Regions from separate parts of the Aurantimonas sp. DM33-3 genome, predicted to be linked through region 1. Evidence: predicted binding sites of a transcription regulator. Region 1 holds the regulator's gene; each other region holds the start of a gene.
What was found. The regulator LexA, encoded in region 1, represses DNA repair genes until DNA is damaged. The targets are predictions, from matches to a motif close to TGTTCNNNNTGTGTTCNG.
Positions count from the first base shown of each region.

Region 2: H9Q09_RS17755 (putative DNA modification/repair radical SAM protein) is a predicted target of LexA. The motif match lies at 4,182-4,199, and genes of this name have one in related genera.
Region 3: rmuC (DNA recombination protein RmuC) is a predicted target of LexA. The motif match lies at 3,330-3,347, and genes of this name have one in related genera.

Region 1 is NZ_JACSGS010000001.1:452,846-459,295, forward strand. Features, by position in the region: gene moaC (cyclic pyranopterin monophosphate synthase MoaC) at 1-134, shown strand, start outside; gene glp (gephyrin-like molybdotransferase Glp) at 131-1,372, shown strand; gene lexA (transcriptional repressor LexA) at 1,416-2,135, shown strand; gene H9Q09_RS02535 (ComEC/Rec2 family competence protein) at 2,230-4,605, opposite strand; gene gltX (glutamate--tRNA ligase) at 4,719-6,140, shown strand; gene gltA (citrate synthase) at 6,285-6,450, shown strand, end outside.
Region 2 is NZ_JACSGS010000015.1:50,811-57,260, reverse strand. Features, by position in the region: gene H9Q09_RS17770 ((2Fe-2S)-binding protein) at 135-623, shown strand; gene H9Q09_RS17765 (xanthine dehydrogenase family protein molybdopterin-binding subunit) at 718-3,063, shown strand; gene H9Q09_RS17760 (xanthine dehydrogenase family protein subunit M) at 3,200-4,006, shown strand; gene H9Q09_RS17755 (putative DNA modification/repair radical SAM protein) at 4,213-5,457, shown strand; gene H9Q09_RS17750 (UdgX family uracil-DNA binding protein) at 5,561-6,450, shown strand, end outside.
Region 3 is NZ_JACSGS010000013.1:63,586-70,035, reverse strand. Features, by position in the region: gene H9Q09_RS16605 (hypothetical protein) at 1-235, opposite strand, end outside; gene H9Q09_RS16600 (serine protease) at 411-1,892, opposite strand; gene rmuC (DNA recombination protein RmuC) at 2,115-3,296, opposite strand; gene def (peptide deformylase) at 3,462-3,974, shown strand; gene fmt (methionyl-tRNA formyltransferase) at 3,992-4,951, shown strand; gene truA (tRNA pseudouridine(38-40) synthase TruA) at 4,951-5,730, shown strand; gene H9Q09_RS16575 (hypothetical protein) at 5,738-6,331, opposite strand; gene dapE (succinyl-diaminopimelate desuccinylase) at 6,336-6,450, opposite strand, start outside.

The sequences.
Region 1 (6,450 bases):
CCGTCTCGGTCGCCTGCCTCACCATCTACGACATGGCCAAGGCGGTCGACCGCACCATGACCATCAGCGGCATCCGCCTCCTGGCGAAATCCGGCGGCCGCTCCGGCGACTGGTCGGCGGACGCCGCGTCGTGAGTCTCATCCCCGTCGAGGAGGCCTATCGTCTCCTCGTCGAGGACGCCCGCCCCCTCGACCGAACCGAGACGCTGCCCCTGCGCGACGCGTCGGGCCGCATTCTGGCCGCGGACCTCGCCTCGCGGCGCACCCAGCCGGCCTTCGACGCCTCCGCCATGGACGGCTACGCGGTCCGCGCCGCCGACCTTGGCGACAAAGCGCCCTTCCCCTCCCTGCGGCTCGTCGGCGAATCGGCCGCCGGCCATGCCTATGACGGCACGCTGCAGCCAGGCGAGACCATCCGCATCTCCACCGGAGCGCCGGTCCCGGCCGGCGCCGACGCCATCCTGATCCAGGAGAACGCCGACCGGCGGGACGGCACCGTCACGGCGACGGCGCCGGTCGTCGTCGGCCAGCACATCCGCCCGGCGGGAATCGACTTCGCAGCCGGCACGCCGCTTCTCACCGCCGGCACCGTGCTCACCCCGGGCGCCATCGCGCTGGCCGCCAGCGGCGGCCATCCGTCGATCCCGGTACGCGGCCGGCCCCGCGTGGCGATCCTGGCGACCGGTGACGAGCTCGTCCTGCCCGGCGAACCCATCGGCCCCTCGCAGATCGTCGCCTCCAACACCTTCGGCGTCGCTGCGCTGGTGCGCGAGGCCGGCGGCCTGCCGCTGAATTGCGGGATCGCGCCCGACCGGGAAGCGGCCATCGATGCCCAGCTGACGCAGGCGATCGCCGACGGCGCCGATATCTTCGTCACCATCGGCGGCGCCTCGGTCGGCGACCACGATCTCGTCGGCAAGGTCTTCGCCGCCCATGGCGTCTCCCTCGACTTCTGGAAAGTGGCCATGCGCCCCGGCAAGCCGCTGATGGCCGGCAGGCTGGGCGACATGCGGGTCGTCGGCCTGCCCGGCAACCCCGCCTCCTCCATGGTCGCCGCCACCCTCTTCCTGGCACCGCTGGTCCGGCGCCTCGCGGGCCGTCCCGCGCGTCCGCTGTACCGCCGGGGCGTTCTCGCCGCGCCGATGTCGGACAATGGCGACCGCACGGATTTCGTCCGCGCCCGGATCGAACCGGATGGCGCCGGCCCACCCCGTATCGTGCCGTTGTCGCGCCAGGATTCCTCGCTGCTGTCGATCTATGCTGCGGCCGATGCCCTGCTCGTGCGCCCGGTCCGCGCCGCACCGGCCGAAGCAGGCGATCCCTGCGATTACGTCCCCCTGACGGCGCTGGAGCCACTTGCGGAACACAACTAGAACAGATAGGTTTGTTCAGGTTTTGTTTTGAGGAGTCGCCCGGATGCTGACGCGCAAGCAGCACGATCTTCTGGTCTTCGTGAACGATCGGGTGCGCGAGACTGGTGTGCCCCCGTCCTTCGATGAAATGAAGGACGCGCTGGACCTGCGGTCCAAGTCCGGCATTCACCGCCTGATCACCGCGCTCGAGGAGCGGGGCTTCATCCGCCGCCTGCCCAACCGGGCCCGGGCGCTGGAAATCCTGAAACTGCCCGAGTCGATTCAGGGCAACCGCCCGGCACCTGTCGGGCGCACCGGCTTCAAGCCGAGCGTCATCGAAGGCAGTCGCGATACCGCCCGGCCCGCCCCCACGGCGCAACCGGCGCCGGCCAAGGCGTCCGCCTCGACGGCCATCCCTGTCATGGGGCGGATCGCCGCCGGCGTGCCGATCTCGGCCATCCAGCACAACACCCATTCCATCGTCGTTCCGCCGGACATGCTGGGCAGCGGCGAACATTACGCCCTCGAAGTGAAGGGCGATTCGATGATCGAGGCCGGCATTCTCGACGGCGACACGGTGGTCATCCGCCGGGGCGACACGGCGACGCCGGGCGAGATCGTGGTCGCCCTCGTCGACGACGAGGAAGCGACCCTGAAGCGCTTCCGCCGTCGCGGCGACACCATCGCGCTGGAGGCGGCCAATCCGGCCTATGAAACCCGGATCTTCGGCTCGGACCGGGTCAAGGTCCAGGGCAAGCTGATCGGCCTGATCCGCCGCTACTGACCGCTCCGGACGGAACGCGGTCGGTGCAGAACGGGTGATAGGTCCTCGCGACTCGCGCCCGAAGCGTTGAGGCCCGAAACCGGCTCGTCCTCGCTCAGGGCCCAACCGTCGCGGTTCGGCCTGAACCGGCCGGGCCCCCATTGCTGACGGTCGCCGAGGCCGGCTGCGTGACGGGTACCGGCGGGTCTGGCGCGGCTGGCTTGCGCCAGTATTCCGGCCAGGGCGCCAGCCGGTGAACGTTCCAGCGTTCGGGCGGATCGCTGACCGCCGGCACGATGCGGGGCCGGCCTGTCGCCGCCTCCCGGCCGATCGCCAGCGAGCCGGTCCGCCGCAGCGTGCGCAGCGTCACCAGAAAGGCGCCGGATCGGCATTCCGTCAGCCGGATCGCCCGTGAGACGATGGCAACATCCGCCTCGTCGCAGGCATCGCCCGTGCGGGCATAATCCTCAGTCCAGACCACCCGCAGGCCGCCGCGCGTGGTGAAGCGGCAGTATTTGGCCGCGCACTCGGCGGGAATCGTCGCACGGATCCGCTCGGTGTCCGTGCCCCGCGGCGCCCGCGCCTCGAAGGCCCGCTCCCATTGTTCCGCGATGAAACCGCTGGGCCTTGCACGAAGGAAAGCAAGCTGGCCCTCCGCCGCGAGAGTCGCGACCTCCTTGCCGTCCTCGAAGATCAGCAGTTCCGGTGGGACCGTCCTGTCGGGCGCTGCGACGAATCCGGCGAGTGCCAGCGGCAGGCCAAGCCAGCGCAACCGGCTTGCCAGACAGGACGCGGTGAGGATCGCCGCCGTCAGCAGCAGAAGTCCCGATGCGGTCATGCGTCCGATCGCCTGGTCCGGCAGCCAGGCATAGACGTTGCGGGCGATCTCGAGGACGAGCCAGAGGCCGGCACCCATCGCCTGGAACGGCCAGGCGTCGAGCCCGAACGGAATCAGCAGCGTTCCCACCAGCGCCAGCGGCATGATCCACAGCGTGAAGAGCGGCATGGTCAGGAGATTGGCGACGAAGCCGAAGGCCGCCATCCGGTGGAAGTGATAGGCGGCATAAGGCGCGGTTGCCGATCCCGCCAGAAGCGACGTGACCATGATCGCAGAGAGCGCGACCAGGATCTTGCCGGCGACGCCCCTATCCGTCTCGCGGCCGCGTTCGCGCCCCGCGCGCCATTGCGACAGGGCCGCATAGCCGCCGATCAGCGCCACGGTCGCCGCAAAGCTCATCTGGAAGCTGGCGGTCATCACCGCATGCGGAGCGACGAGGATGACGACGATGGCAGCGATCGCCACGTTGCGAAGCGTCAGGGCGGGGCGGTCGATCAGCACGGCGCCGAGCATGATCGCCAGCATCACGAAGGATCGCTGGGTCGCGACATTGGCGCCCGAGATCGCCAGATAGATCGCCGCGACGGCCAGCGCGACAAAGGCCGCAATCTTCTTCGCCGGCAGGCGCAGCGAGATGGCCGGCACGAGGGACAGCGACGACCGCACGGCCAGCATGGCGAAGCCGGCGACGATCGCCATGTGCAGGCCCGAGATCGACAGGACGTGGGCGAGCCCCGTGCCGCGCAGCCATTCGCGGGCATCGTCGGGGATACCGGCGCGTTCGCCGGTGATGAGGGCCGCGGCGATGGCGCCTTCCCGGCCGCCGATCACCATGCTGATGCGCTCGGTCAGGGCGAGGCGCGTCTGCGTCTGCAGATGCCGCAGTTCGGCCAGAAGACCGCGTCCATCGTCGCTTGCCGTGGACGGCGTCGGCTCGGCCTCCGGCGCGCCGAGCGAATAACCATAGGCTCCGATCCCGGCAAAGAACGGCGCCATGGCAAAGTCGTAGCTGCCGGGAAATGCCGGACCGGACGGCGGCCCGAGCCGGACGAGGCCGCGATAGAGGCCGCCGGGCGCGATCGGCTCATGTCGGCTGCCGACGACGATGCGCACTCGCTCCGGCGGTCGCGACAGGACTGGCCGCTCGGTTTCTGCGACTGCGATCACATAGCGATAGCGTCCGTCCTCCGTCCGCTCTCGCGAGAGGACGGGACCGGCAATGCGCACCGTCGCCTGGCCGGACAGGATCGTCGTTTCGGTGCGCTGAATCTCGCCGATCGCAAGGGCGGTACCCACGAAGGTGAAGCCCGCGAGGATCAGCATCGGGTGCAGAACGGGGCGTCCCATACGGCGCAGCGCGAGGCCGAGGCTGGCGATGGCGGCAAGGACGGTCAGCCAGACATTCGGGGCCCAGCCGGCGCCGTGGACGAGCGCCACGCCGATCATCAGGCCGAGCGGGACCAGGAGAAAACCGGTACGGGCGCGGGTCTCGGCGGCAAACTGGTCGGCGAGCCATTCCCGGCCGAGACGGCGCCAACGGCTACGCGGCGGCAGCACGATCGTCGCCCGCCAGCGCCGGAACGCTGCCCGAACGGCGTCGCGCCGCCCGAAGGCCGCGCCTGCGCGTTCGTCGCGATCGCTGGCGCTGTCCATGCCGTCCGGTCCCGTCGGCTTGTCTCTCCCCTCGCCTATGGTACACAGCCGCCAAGCGAAAGCGATCCACGCCGATCGCTCCCAACACTCAGCGTATCAATATCGGAGAGACCATGACGGACGCCGTCGTGACCCGCTTTGCCCCCTCGCCGACGGGCTTCCTGCATATCGGTGGCGCGCGCACGGCGCTGTTCAACTGGCTCTACGCCAGGGCAACGGGCGGCAAGATGCTGCTGCGGATCGAGGACACCGACCGCGCCCGCTCGACCGAGCCGGCGGTCCAGGCGATCATCGACGGGCTCGACTGGATGGGCCTGACCGCAGACGAGCCGCCGGTGTCGCAGTATGAGCGGGCGGACCGCCACCGCGAGGTGGTCGAGGAGATGCTCGCCAAGGGCGAGGCCTATCGCTGCTACGCCAGCCAGGCCGAACTGGAAGAGATGCGAGAGACCGCGCGCGCCGAGAAGCGTCCGCCGCGCTATGACGGCCGCTGGCGCGACCGCGACCCGTCCGAGGCCCCCGAGGGCGTCAAGCCGGTGATCCGCCTGCGAGCGCCGCTGGAGGGCGAGACGATCGTCCGTGACAAGGTGCAGGGTGACGTCCGCTTTCCCAACAAGGATCTCGACGATCTGGTGCTGCTGCGCTCAGACGGCAGCCCGACCTATATGCTGGCCGTGGTCGTCGACGACCATGACATGGGCGTCACCCACATCATCCGCGGTGACGACCACCTGACCAATGCTGGCCGCCAGACGCTGATCTACAAGGCGATGGGCTGGGACGTGCCGGTCATGGCGCACATCCCGCTGATCCATGGCGCGGACGGCGCCAAGCTGTCGAAGCGCCACGGCGCGCTGGGCATCGAGGCCTACCAGGCCATGGGCTATCTGCCGGTGGCGCTGCGCAACTACCTCGTGCGGCTCGGCTGGAGCCATGGCGATTCCGAGATCATCTCCACCGAGGAGATGATCGAATGGTTCGATCTCGGCGAGATCAACAAGGGCGCTGCGCGCTTCGACTTCGCCAAGCTGGAAGCGCTCAACGGCCACTGGATCCGGCGCAGCGACGACGCCGATCTGGTCGACATGCTGATGGCCGAGCGGGACGTGCTGCCCAATGGCGGCATCCTGAAGACCCGCTCCGACGACGAAATCCGATCCAAGCTGACCGCGGCCATGCCCGGGCTGAAAGAGCGCGCCAAGACCCTCGTCGAGCTGACCGAGAGCACCGCCTATCTCTTCGCCGACCGGCCGTTGTCCTTCGAGGACAAGGCGGCGGCGATTCTCGACGATGGCGGCCGCGAAATCGTAGGCGCCCTCGCCAAGCGCTTCGAGGCGGCCCCGGACTGGTCTGCGGCGGAGCTGGAGGCCATAGTACGCGCCTATGCCGAGGAGAACGGCCTGAAGCTGGGCAAGGCGGCACAGCCCCTGCGGGCGGCCCTGACCGGCCGCACCACCTCCCCGGGCGTGTTCGATGTACTGGCCGTGCTGGGCCGGGACGAATCGCTGGCGCGGCTGGGCGATCAGTCGGCCTGACCAAGGACAGGACTATTGCGGCGCAACACATTGCGTGATCGGAAACTTGTCGCACTCCTGGGTTTGGAGTAGTCAGGCATCTGAACAATCTGTGTGCGCTGCGAGAGGTCGATACCTGAGCGGCTATCATCGAAGGGAAAACGCATGACGGAACAGTCGGCGAAGCTCACATTGGGTCAGAAAGATGCGGATCTGGCCGTTCGCAGCGGCAGCATCGGACCGGACGTCGTCGACGTCACCGCGCTGTACAAGCAGACCGGTCTCTTCACCTACGACCCGGGCTTCTCCTCGACGGCGTCCTGCGAATCCA
Region 2 (6,450 bases), on a different contig from region 1:
AAGCGCTTGAAGCGATCCCCGGCAAAGGGCAAGCTCGCGCCGGAGCCGCGGCGTGGGTAGTCGACGCCGCGCAGATATTCGCCCGTCCGGCAGCGATGCGGGACGATGCGATCAGACCCCCGGGGAGGATATCGATGAGTGACGTGACGATCACGGTGAACGGTCGGGAGATGAAGGGCGCGGTCGAAGACCGCACGCTGCTCGTCACCTTCCTGCGCGAAAATCTCGGCCTGACCGGCACCCATGTCGGCTGCGACACCTCGCAGTGCGGGGCCTGCGTGGTCCATGTGGACGGCAAGGCCGTGAAGTCCTGCACCATGCTGGCCGTCCAGGCCTCGGGCGCCTCGGTGACGACGATCGAGGGACTGGCCGACGGCGCCGAGCTGCATCCGGTGCAGACGGCCTTCCGCGAGCATCACGGCCTGCAGTGCGGCTTCTGCACCCCGGGCATGATCATGACGGCGGTGGATCTGATCCGCCAGCACGGCAGCGCGCTCGACGAGAAGGCGGTGCGCGACGGCCTCGAGGGCAATATCTGCCGCTGCACCGGCTACCACAACATCGTCAAGGCGATTCTGGCCGCCGCCGGCGCATCGCAGCCGCAGCAGGTCGCGGCCGAATAGGGAGGCAGGGCGGCCTTCGGGTCGCCACGGATCAGGGCGGCCGCAGCGATCCCGACGGTGATCCCGGCCCCCAGCGAAAATTGGGAGGTTTTCTATGGGTATCGAAGGCATCGGCGCAAAGGTTCTGCGCAAGGAGGATCGCCGGTTCATCACCGGGCGTGGCCGCTATGTCGACGACATGGTCGTGCCGGGCATGAAATACGCGGCGTTCGTGCGCTCGCCCCATGCCCATGCCACGATCTCCGGCATCGACATGGACGAGGCCAAGGCGATGCCGGGCGTCATCGGCATCCTGACCGGCGAGCAGCTGCAGGGCGACGGCATCGGCAATCTGATCTGCGGCTGGGCGGTCTCCTCCAAGGACGGCACGCCGATGAAGATGGGCGCCTGGCCGGCGCTGGCGGTCGAGAAGGTCCGCCATGTGGGCCAGGCCGTCGCGGTGGTCGTCGCCGAGACCCAGATGCAGGCACGCGACGCGGCCGAAGCGGTGATGGTCGACTATAACGAGCTGCCGGCCGTGGTCAGCGCCGTCGAGGCGCTGAAGGATGGCGCGCCGCAGCTCCATCCGGAAGCCGAGAACAACCTGATCTTCGACTGGGAGCTGGGCGACAAGGGCGCGACCGACGCGGCCTTCACCAATGCCGCGCACGTCACCAGGCTGCACATCGTCAACAACCGGCTCGTGCCGAACCCGATGGAGCCGCGCGCGGCACTCGGCCATTACGACGCCGCCGACGACCACTACACCTGCTGGACCACCTCGCAGAACCCGCATGTCGCCCGGCTGGTGATGAGCGCCTTCTACAATGTCGCGCCGGAGCACAAGCTTCGGGTGATCGCGCCGGATGTGGGCGGCGGCTTCGGCTCCAAGATCTACATCTATCCCGAAGAGATCGTCTGCCTGTGGGCATCCAAGCGCACCGGCGTGCCGGTAAAGTGGACGTCCGATCGCACCGAGGCGTTCCTGACCGACGCCCATGGCCGCGACCACGTGACCGAAGTCGAGATGGCGCTGGACGCCGACAACAAGATCCTCGGCCTCAAGGTCGACACGGTGGCCAATCTGGGCGCCTACATGTCGCTGTTCTCGTCGGCGACGCCGACCTATCTCTACGCGACGCTGCTGTCGGGCCAGTACGACATCCCGGCGATCCACGCCAATGTCAGGGCCGTCTACACCAACACCGTGCCGGTGGATGCCTATCGCGGCGCCGGCCGGCCCGAGGCGACCTACGTCATCGAGCGGACCATGGAGACGGCGGCGCGCGAGCTCGGCGTTTCGCCGGCGGAACTGCGCCGCAAGAACTTCATCCGCTCCTTCCCGCACCAGACGCCGGTCATCATGGCCTATGACGCCGGCGATTTCGACGCGACGCTGGATGCCGGCATGCAGGCGGCGGACGTCGCCGGCTTCGAGGCCCGCCGGGCCGAGGCACAGTCGCGCGGCAAGCTGCGCGGCCTCGGCATGAGCTGCTACATCGAGGCCTGCGGCATCGCGCCGTCGAAGGCCGTGGGCTCGCTCGGCGCCGGCGTCGGCCTGTGGGAATCGGCCGAGGTCCGGGTCAATCCGGTCGGCACGATCGAGATCCTCACCGGCTCGCACAGCCACGGCCAGGGCCACGAGACGACCTTCGCCCAGCTCGTCGCCGAGCGTTTCGGCCTGCCGGTCGACAACGTCCAGGTGATCCATGGCGACACCGACAAGGTCCAGTTCGGCATGGGCACCTACGGCTCGCGCTCCGGCGCGGTGGGCATGTCGGCGATCCACAAGGCGCTCGACAAGGTCGAGGCCAAGGCCAAGAAGATCGCCGCGCATCTCCTGGAAGCCGACGAAGGCGACATCGTCATCGAGAATGGCGAGGTGAAGGTCGCCGGCACCGACAAGTCGCTCGGCTGGCACGAGGTCTGCCTCGGCGCCTATACCGGCCACAATCTGCCGGACGGCATGGAGCCGGGCCTGAAGGAAGGCGCGTTCTACGATCCGACCAACTTCACCTTCCCGGCCGGGTGCTACATCTGCGAGGTCGAGGTGGATCCGGAGACCGGCACCACCGAGATCGTGCAGTTCGTCGCCGCCGACGATTTCGGCCGGGTGATCAACCCGATGATCGTCGAGGGACAGGTGCATGGCGGTCTCGCCCAGGGCATCGGCCAGGCTTTGCTGGAAGGCGCCCATTACGACGAGACCGGCCAGCTCGTGACGGCGTCCTACATGGACTACGCCATGCCGCGGGCCTGGGACCTGCCGATGTTCGACGTGTCGACCAACGAGACGCTGTGCCCCGGCAATCCGCTTGGCATGAAGGGCTGCGGCGAGGCCGGCGCGATCGGTTCGCCGCCGGCCGTCATCAACGCCATCACCGATGCCATCGGCAACAACGACCTGACCATGCCGGCGACGCCGCAGAAGGTGTGGCGGGCGCTCCACGCCGTCACCTGACGGCGACCTGATCGTCCGGCGGCCGCAGACCGGCCGCCGGCAGCCTTCCGGGACCCCTGGTCCCATCGAGACAGCCGCGCCGCGCGGCCCGCGCCTGGACAGGACAGGCGCGACCCGGCGCCAAGGGAGACCTGAGATGTACGAGACCACCTATCATCGCCCCTCGACCCTCGACGAGGCCGTCCGGCTGGTCGGCGACAGCGGCGGGGAGGGCAAGTTCCTCTCCGGCGGCATGACGCTGATCCCGACCATGAAGCAGCGTCTGGCCGCGCCGACGGCGCTGGTCGATCTGCGCCATGTCGCCGAGCTCAAGGGCATCAGCGTCGAGGGCCGCTCGATCCGCATCGGCGGCGGCACGACCCATGCCGAGATCGCCGCCCATGAAGGGATCAAGTCGACCTGTCCGGGCTTTGCCTCGCTGGCCGGGCTGATCGGCGACATCGCCGTGCGCCACATGGGCACGATCGGCGGCTCGGTCGCCAACTACGATCCTGCCGCCGACTATCCGGCCGCCCTGAAGGCGATGGGCGCGACGATCCACACCTTCAAGCGCGAAATGCCGGCGGACGAATTCTTCGTCAGCCTGTTCGAGACCGCGCTGGAAGAGGACGAGATCGTCACCGCGGTGTCCTTCGAGGCGCCGGACCAGTGCGGCTACGAGAAGTTTCGCAACCCGGCCTCGCGCTACGCCATGTGCGGCGTCTTCGTCGCCAGGCGCGGCGATGGCGTGAAGGTCGGCGTCACCGGCGCGGGCTCGAACGGCACGTTCCGCTGGGAAGCCGCCGAGCAGGCGCTGTCGGCGAATTTCGACGGCTCCGCCATCGAGGGGCTGTCGGTCGATCCGAGCGACATGCTGGCCGATCTGCACGGCTCGTCGGATTATCGTGCCAACCTCGTCAAGGTCGTCACCAAGCGCGCGGTCGCCAAGGCGCAGTCGCACTAGGCGCCGGCAACCCTTCCATGATGCGACGGCCGGGTTTTTGCCCGGCCGTTTTCGTTTGTGGCGTCGTCGCGCAGGACGGTTTCCCGCCTCCGATGCAGGCCGAAGCGCCCAAGGCGGCTCCGGGGCCACCACCTGCGACAGCCTGTAGCAGGGCAATCCGGCCGCGACCGCTCGCAGGAACATTCCGAGAACCCTATACAGGCGGGATGGCCAAGACCACGCTCATCGACAAGCTGGCGATCCTCTCGGACGCCGCCAAATACGACGCCTCCTGCGCGTCCAGCGGCTCGACCCGCCGCGACTCGTCGAAGTCCGGCGGCATCGGCTCGACCGAGGGCTCGGGCATCTGCCATGCCTACGCCCCGGACGGGCGCTGCATCTCGCTGCTCAAGATCCTGATGACGAATTTCTGCGTCTATGACTGCGTCTATTGCGTCAATCGCTCGTCGTCGAACGTGCCGCGGGCGCGTTTTTCGGTGCAGGAGGTCGTCGACCTGACGATGTCCTTCTACCGGCGCAACTACATCGAGGGGCTGTTTCTCTCCTCCGGCATCATCCGCAGCTCCGACTACACGATGGAGGAGATGGTGCGGATCGCCCGCAAGCTGCGGCTGGAGGAGAATTTCCGCGGCTACATCCACCTGAAGACGATCCCCGACGCCGCACCGGCGCTGATCGAGGAGGCGGGGCTGTTCGCCGACCGCCTGTCGATCAACATCGAGCTGCCGACCGACGTGACACTGGAAGCCTTCGCGCCGGAAAAGAACCCGCGCGATATCCGCAGGTCGATGGGGCATCTGCGCGCCAAGATCGAGGAGCACAAGGGCGAGAAGCGGGACCGTGCCAAGCCGAAGCGCTTTTCGCCCGGCGGCCAGTCGACCCAGATGATCATCGGCGCCGACGGATCGGACGACGACGCGATCCTTGGCCGGTCGGAAAATCTCTACGGCAATTATCATCTGAAGCGCGTCTATTACTCGGCCTTCTCGCCGATCCCCGACGCCTCGAGCCGGCTGCCGCTCTCCAAGCCGCCGCTGATGCGCGAGCACCGGCTTTACCAGGCCGACTGGCTGATGCGCTTCTACGGCTTCGACCGCGGCGAAATCGTCGCGGGCGGCGACGGGGGCATGCTGGATCTGGCGATCGACCCGAAGCTCGCCTGGGCGCTGAAGCATCGCGAGCGGTTTCCCGTCAACGTCAACCGTGCCGACCGCGAGATGCTCTTGCGGGTGCCGGGTCTCGGCACGCGGGCGGTGAACCGCATCCTGTCGACGCGGCGGCATCGCAGCCTGCGCCTCGACGACGTGGCGCGGCTCTGCCAGTCGGTGGACAAGGTTCGGCCGTTCATCGAGGCGCTCGACTGGTCGCCGGGCGCGGCGACGGACAGCGCCGGTTTGCGCGAACGCTTCGTGCCGAAGGTGCAGCGGACGGCCCAGCTCGAACTGTTCTGAGCGTCGCGCCTTACACAAGCCGCCGGCCGGGCCGCGGGGCATCGGCGGGAACCGCGGCACCGTCATGCAGGTTTCATTTCGTCCCGCAGGCGAGCCCGATCCCATGTATGTTGCGTGTCTTTCCTTCTCCGCCGATTTCGACGCGTGGCGCCAGGCGGCGCGCACGGCGCTGGCGCTCGGCGTGCCGCCGGATGAGATGAGCTTCACGGTCGGTGACGAAACCGCGGGCCTCTTCGCCGAGCCGCTGCCCCCGGCGCCCGCCGGCGCGCCGCAGCCGACCGCGCCGAAGGCGTTTCCCGAACTGGCGGCCAAGCTGGTCTGCCATGCCGATGCCGACCGCTTCGTCTTCGCCTATCGCCTGCTGTGGCGCCTGCAACGCGAAAAGAAGCTCCTGGAGATCGCGTCGGACCCGGACATCCTGCGCGCCGCCGAGATGGAAAAGGCGGTCCGCCGCGACAGCCACAAGATGAAGGCCTTCGTGCGCTTTCGCGAGATCGAGGACGACGAAGGCCGCCGCCACTACGTCGCCTGGTTCGAGCCGTTCCACCACATCGTCGAACACACCGCGCCGTTCTTCGCCCGGCGCTTCGCCGGGATGGTCTGGACGATCCTGACGCCGGAACGCAGCGCTCATTGGGACGGCTGCGAGCTGACCTTCCTGCCCGGCGCGACGAAGGACATGCGGCCGGAGGGCGACGACATGGAGGCGCTGTGGCTCACCTATTACGCGTCGATCTTCAACCCGGCGCGGCTCAAGGTGAACGCCATGCGCGCCGAGATGCCGAAGAAATACTGGGCAAACATGCCCGAGACGGCGCTGATCAAGCCGCTGATCGCCGGGGCCGAGGCGGCGTCGCGGCGAATGATCGAGACCGCGCCGACCTTGCCGAGCCTGCGGCACGAACGCCAGAAGGAGCGCGACATGGCACGACAACCCGATCTGGCGGCGCAGCCGGCAGACAAGCGCCCGACATCGATCGCCGCGGCGCGCGA
Region 3 (6,450 bases), on a different contig from region 1:
CGGATTCGGCTTTCCCGCTCTTGGGGCCCTTCTGGTTGGCCTCGAAGATCGCTTCCATCTGCTCGGTGCCGTTGGGCGCCGTGCCGCCCTTCGCCTGCTCGCGCTCGGCCTTGCTCTGCGCATCGAGATCGCTGCGCTCCGCCGGGTGCTTCTCGCCGTCCTTGGCCATGTGCTGCGGCGTGTCGCGATCCTGCTGGTCGCGCATCATCTGAGAGTCCGTGTCGGTCTTCGTCATTGCAATCTCCTGTCCCGGGTCACGGCGCAACGCGCCGGTGATCTTGCTGAAGCAACGCCGCGTCGAGGACGCGGGTTCCGGAACGGCCGGTCAGCACGCACCAACGCAAAATGCCGCCGACGGCAGAGAACCGGCGACGGCATTCTTCATGGATTGCCCGGGAAAGGCCGCGAATTCAGCGACCGACGCAGATGATCGGCAGGACCGAATCCTTGACCGCCGCGGTGGCGTCGGGGACGCTTTCCAGCGGCAGCGAGGCGTCGGCGGTCTCGTAGGCGACGGCGTTGCGGTCGAGGAATGCCACGGCCGCATCGGGGCGGACGGCGAAATTGATCGACTGCGGGATGTCGCCCGTCGCATCGGCGACCGCCACCGCATTCAGCTTGGCGGTGACCACGCCGACGACACGTCCCGCCAGATCGACGAGGGGACCGCCGGAATTGCCCGGCTGCACCGGCGCCGAGATCTGCAGATAGCGCTCGTCATTGGCCAGCCCCAGAAGCGACGAGACGTTGCCGCGGGTCACGTTGAGGGAATCGGCCAGGATCGAACGCAGCGGATAGCCGAGCGCCAGGACGTCCTCGCCCAGACGTGGCTTCGTCACGGACATTGCCAGCGGCTCGCCGACCACACCATCGACCTTGACCAGCGCCAGATCGTTGTCGGTATCGAGGATCGTCTTCGTGGCGACCTGCTGTTCGCCGACGAGCACGCTGGTGCAGGCCCGCACCACATGGGCGTTGGTCAGGAGCCAGCCATCCTCCGAGACGACGAAGCCGCTGCCGGCCATGTCGAATTCCGGCTTCTGGGAAACCGGGGCCGGCGCGGTCTTGGCGGGTGCCGGCGACGGCATCTCGAAGAGGTTCGGCTGCTTCGGATCGACCGAGGCCATCGCATAGCGGGATTCGAAGGCACCGTTGGTGTGGCTGCGGGCCAGCAGCGCCGAGAAGGCGTTCGGCTCGCGCGAAGCGACCAGCGGCGCCTGCGGCTCGCCGGCGAAGGGCTCGAACAGATTGCCGGCCACGGCCACATAGGGCCGCATCACCTTCGCCCGGTCCTTGGCGTAGGACACCGAGAACCCGCGCAGATCGCCGCCCTTTGCGGAGAAGCGCATGACATAGTGATGGTCGCCGGCATTGCCGTCGAGGGTGAACCACTCGCCACCGAACTCGGCATTGGCGACGCTGCGGTCGGGGGTCGGCGTGCTGAGAACGTCGAACAGGCCGCGCAGGGTCTGGCCGGTGCCGGCGATGCGGACGGTCTCGATCTCGACTGTCTTGTCGGCGGCGCGCCACAGGTGGCCGACATCCGTCGGCCCCAGGTCCTCGACGAGACGCATCGGCAACGGCACGCGCTGGCCGGTCACCGCATCGTCGATCAGCGCCATGCCGGTCGCCGCTTCGGCACCATCGGACTTCTGGATCAGGAGACGCAGCATCGCCTCGTCGATGACGCCGTCCGCGACCATGCCGTGCCGGGCCTGAAAATCGCGAATGGCGCGCAGCGAGGATGCCGCGATGTGGCCGTCGAAGGCACCAGCGTAGTCGCCGGTCCAGGACAGGCGGATCTGCAGGCCCTTGCGGAAATCGAGATCGGTCTGGTCGTTGTAGGCGACGGCGAGTTGCGAGCCCTGCGCGCCGAAAGACGGCGTCGCCATGGGCATTGCGCCCAGAGCCAGTACCGTCATCAAAACCCGGGCCGAGCGCCGCATGTCATCCCCCATCATCAACCGGTGACAGACAAGCAACGTAGGATGCGCGAAATCGATCCACGAGTCCTTTACTTTTTCTTAATATGGTTGCGAATGCAATTCTTCCTGCCACTGACGAAAGTTCCGCCAGTAGACATCCGGCCTGTTGCTGTCCGCGTCTGATAGCAGTCAGACGGCGCCCGGTGCCGCGCGTGTCACCGGCCCGGCGGCCGTTCCGTCATCGTCGAGCTCGGCCGCCTCGATCCGCTCGCCGCGCCGCATCAGCTTGTCGGTCGACACCAGAATCTGGTCGATGTCGCGTCCCGCCTGTCCGAAATGCGTGCGCAGCGCCGACACCCGCGCGTCGAGCCGGACGAGATCCTCGCCCAGAAGCCGGACCTCCTTCTGGATGCGCCCCGCCTCGGCCCGCATCCGGGCATCCTTGAGGATCGCCTGCACCACCTGGATCGACAGGAGCAGCAGCGATGGCGAGACGATCACCACCCGCGCCCGGTAGGCCTTCTGGACGATGTCCTCGAAACGCTCGTGCAGTTCGGCGAAGACCGCTTCGGACGGCACGAACAGGAAGGCCGTGTCCTGGGTCTCGCCGGGGATCAGGTATTTGTCGGCGATGGCGCGCACATGCACGTCCATGTCGCGGCGCATCCGGCTGGCGGCGAAGGTCCGCGCCTCGTCGCTCTCGGCCTCGCGCAGGGCCGTGAAGGCCTCCAGCGGAAACTTGGCGTCGATCGCCAGCGACGGCGCGCCGTTCGGCATGCGGATCAGGCAGTCCGGCCGCTTGCCGTTCGAAAGGGTCGCCTGGAAGGAATAGGCGGCCGACGGCAGCGCGTCGGCAACGATCGCCTGCATCCGCCCCTCGCCGAAGGCGCCACGGCTCTGCTTGTTGGACAGGATGTCCTGCAGCCGCACGACCTCGCCGGCAAGCCCGCGGATCTCGCCCTGCGCCCGGTCGATCACCGCCAGCCGTTCGGTCAGGGCGGTAAGCGAGGCGCTGGTGGCCGTGCCGGTCTCGCGGATCGACTGGCCGACGCGGGTGGACAGCCCGTCGAGCCGTTCGGCGAGCGTGCGGGTCAGGTCCGCCTGCCGCGAGCCGATGATCTCGGCCATGGTCTGCATGCGGCCGGTGATCTCGGCCTGGGAGCGCAGCACAGCGTCGAGCCGCTCCGACGCCTCGCTGTCGCTGCGGTCGGCCTGATCGCCCGCCTCCCGCGCGGCACGGCTCGCCCGCCGCCACAGGACGAAGAACAGGGCCGCAAGCCCTGCCAGCAACGCTTCGGCCAGCGTCAGCGGATGATCGCCGAGAAAGATGACGGGAGCCGAGAAGGCTGCGGCGAAGGCGGCGCTGTCCATGACCGAACTCTAGCGGGCGACCCTTAACGAATCGGGACCAAAACGCGAACATAGACCATCCGGCCACGCCTGACGACGGCGGGGCCATCATCCGGGCCTGCGGAAAGCCGGCCTCGGCCTTCATCCGAGATTGACCGGCTTCGTGCCAGCCATTACCTGAACGCCATGACGATCAAGCCCCTCATCATCCTGCCAGACCCGGTTCTGCGCCAGACCTCCAAGCCTGTCGAAACGGTTGACGACCAGGTGCGTCGCCTCGCCGACGACATGCTGGAGACGATGTACGATGCCCCCGGCATCGGCCTTGCCGCGATCCAGATCGGCGAGCCGCTGCGCATGATGGTGATCGACGTCTCCAAGGAAGAGGAGGAGAACGCGCCGCGCATCTTCCTCAATCCGGAGATCCTGACGACCTCCGATGCGGTCAGCGTCTACGAGGAAGGCTGCCTGTCGATCCCGGACTATTACGCCGAGGTCGAACGGCCGGCCGAGGTCACGGTGCGCTATCTCGGCCTCGACGGGAAGATGCACGAGGAAACCGCCGACGGCATCCTGGCGACCTGCGTGCAGCACGAGCTGGACCATCTGAACGGCGTCCTGTTCATCGACCACATCTCCAAGCTGAAGCGCGACATGGTGGTGAAGAAGTTCACCAAGGCCGCCCGCAGGACCGCCTGAGCGACGCGGAGGGGACCATGGCGCTGCGCGTCGTCTTCATGGGAACGCCGGCCTTCTCGGTGCCGACGCTCGCCGCCCTGGCGGCGGCCGGTCACGACATCGCCGCCGTCTACACCCAACCGCCGCGCAAGGCCGGCCGCCGCGGCCTGACGCTGACGCCGTCGCCGGTTCAGCGCGAGGCCGAACGGCTCGGCCTGCCGGTGCGCGCGCCGCTGAACTTCAAGGACCCGGCCGACCGCGAGGCCTTCGCCGCCCTCGACTGCGACGTCGCCGTGGTGGTCGCCTACGGGCTGCTGCTCCCCCAGGCGGTCCTCGACATGCCCCGCCAGGGCTGTCTCAACGGCCACGGCTCGCTGCTGCCGCGCTGGCGCGGTGCCGCGCCGATCCAGCGCGCCATTGAGGCGGGCGATGCCGAAACCGGCATGATGGTCATGCGGATGGAAGCCGGCCTCGACACCGGCCCGGTTGCGCTGACCGCCGAAACCCCGATCGCCGCGACCGACACGACCGCCGAACTGCACGACAGGCTGGCGGAGATCTGCGCGACGCTGATGGTCGAGGCGCTGGACAAGCTCGAAGCGGGCACGCTGGCCTTCGAGGACCAGGATTCGATCGCCGCCCGCACCGGCCGCGCACCGGTCTATGCCGCCAAGATCGACAAGGCCGAGGCGGCGCTCGACTTCACCGGTGACGCGTCCGGCATTGCCCGCAGGATCAACGCCTTTTCGCCCTTCCCCGGCGCCTGGACGATGATGAGCTTCGGCGGCGCGCCCGAACGGGTCAAGTTCCTGCGCGCGGCGGCCGAGCCCGGCGACGGCGCGCCCGGCACGCTTCTCGACGACCGGCTGCTGATCGCCTGCGGGGAAGGCGCGATCCGCATACTCGAACTGCAGCGCGCCGGCGGACGCCGCATGAGCGCCGAAGAGCTTCTCAAGGGAACGCCGGTTCCGGCGGGCGGCCGCGCCGGCGCGGCCTGATGCCCCGTTTCAAGCTGACCATCGAATATGATGGCACGCCCTATTGCGGCTGGCAGCGTCAGAAGACCGACTTGTCGGCGCAGGAAGTGATCGAGACGGCGGTGGCAGGCTTCACCGGCGAAGCGGCGACCCTCTTCGCCGCCGGCCGCACCGATGCCGGCGTCCATGCGAGCGGCCAGGTCGCCCATGTCGATCTGCAGCGCGACTGGGAGCCGGACACGGTGCGCGACGCGCTCAACGCGCATCTGCGTGACGCGCCCATCGCGATCCTGTCGGCCGAGCGGGTGGCCGACGATTTCGACGCCCGCTTCTCGGCCCGCAAGCGCTTCTATCTCTACCGCATCTTCAACCGCCGGGCGCCGACCGCGCTGCTGATCGGCCGGGTCTGGTGGGTGTCGAAGCCGCTCGATGTCGATGCCATGCACGCGGCGGCCCAGCGCCTCGTCGGCACCCACGATTTCGATACGTTCCGCTCCGCCCATTGCCAGGCGAAGAACCCGATCCGCACGCTGGAGCAGCTGGATGTCGTCCGCGGCCCGGGCGAGGAAATCCACATCCACGCCATGGCGCAGTCCTTCCTGCACAACCAGATCCGCTCCTTCGCCGGATCGCTGAAGCTGGTCGGCGAAGGCCGCTGGAGCGAGGCGGACCTCGTCGCCGCGCTGGAAGCCCGCAACCGCAAGCGCTGCGGCCCGGTGGCCCCGCCGGACGGGCTGTATCTGACCCGGGTGGAATACGGCACCGCGCCCAAGCGCACCCTGCCGCCCTATCCGGGCTGAACGCGCGTCAGATCAGCCGGATGCCGGTCAAATCCATCACCGCGCCATAGCTGATCAGCGAGATGACGATCATGCCGATGGTGATGATCGCCGCCCCGGCCATGTCCTTGCCGGTGGCCATGTAGATCAGCCGCACGGTCAGCGCGATGGAGGCGATGGTCACCAGGAGGCCCAGCGCCGAGAGGCCATTGCTGGGCCCGAAGGCGAGCATCAGCAGCCAGTAGGGCGCGAACACCCAGGCAAGCAGCGCCCCGCCCCAGTTCGTCGCCACCACCAGCGGCACGATCTTGCGCGAATAGCCGACGCGCTTGGCGACCAGCATCAGGATGAGGATCGGCAGTGTCCAGGCGAGGAAGTCCGCCAGCGCATGGGCGCCATAGACCGGCACCGCGCCATAGCCCGCCGCCGTGCCGGTGCGCGGCGCCGACGTCTCGAACTCGATCCATGACAGGGCCACGGGCGGCAGCGCCACGAGCATGGCCGAAAACGACTGCCAGAAGCCGTCCGCCGACAGGTCGAGGCGTTTCAGACCTTCGGCGCGCCCGGCCATCAGAAGGGCGACACCGGAAAAGAAGTTCAGCACGTGGTCGAGACTCGGCACCAGATCAGGCGTGGGTGGCAAACCAGCGGGCGATGAAGGTTTCATAGATCCTCGTCAGCGTCTCGAGATCTTCGACGGGCACCCGTTCATTGGACATGTGCATGGTCTTGCCGACAAGC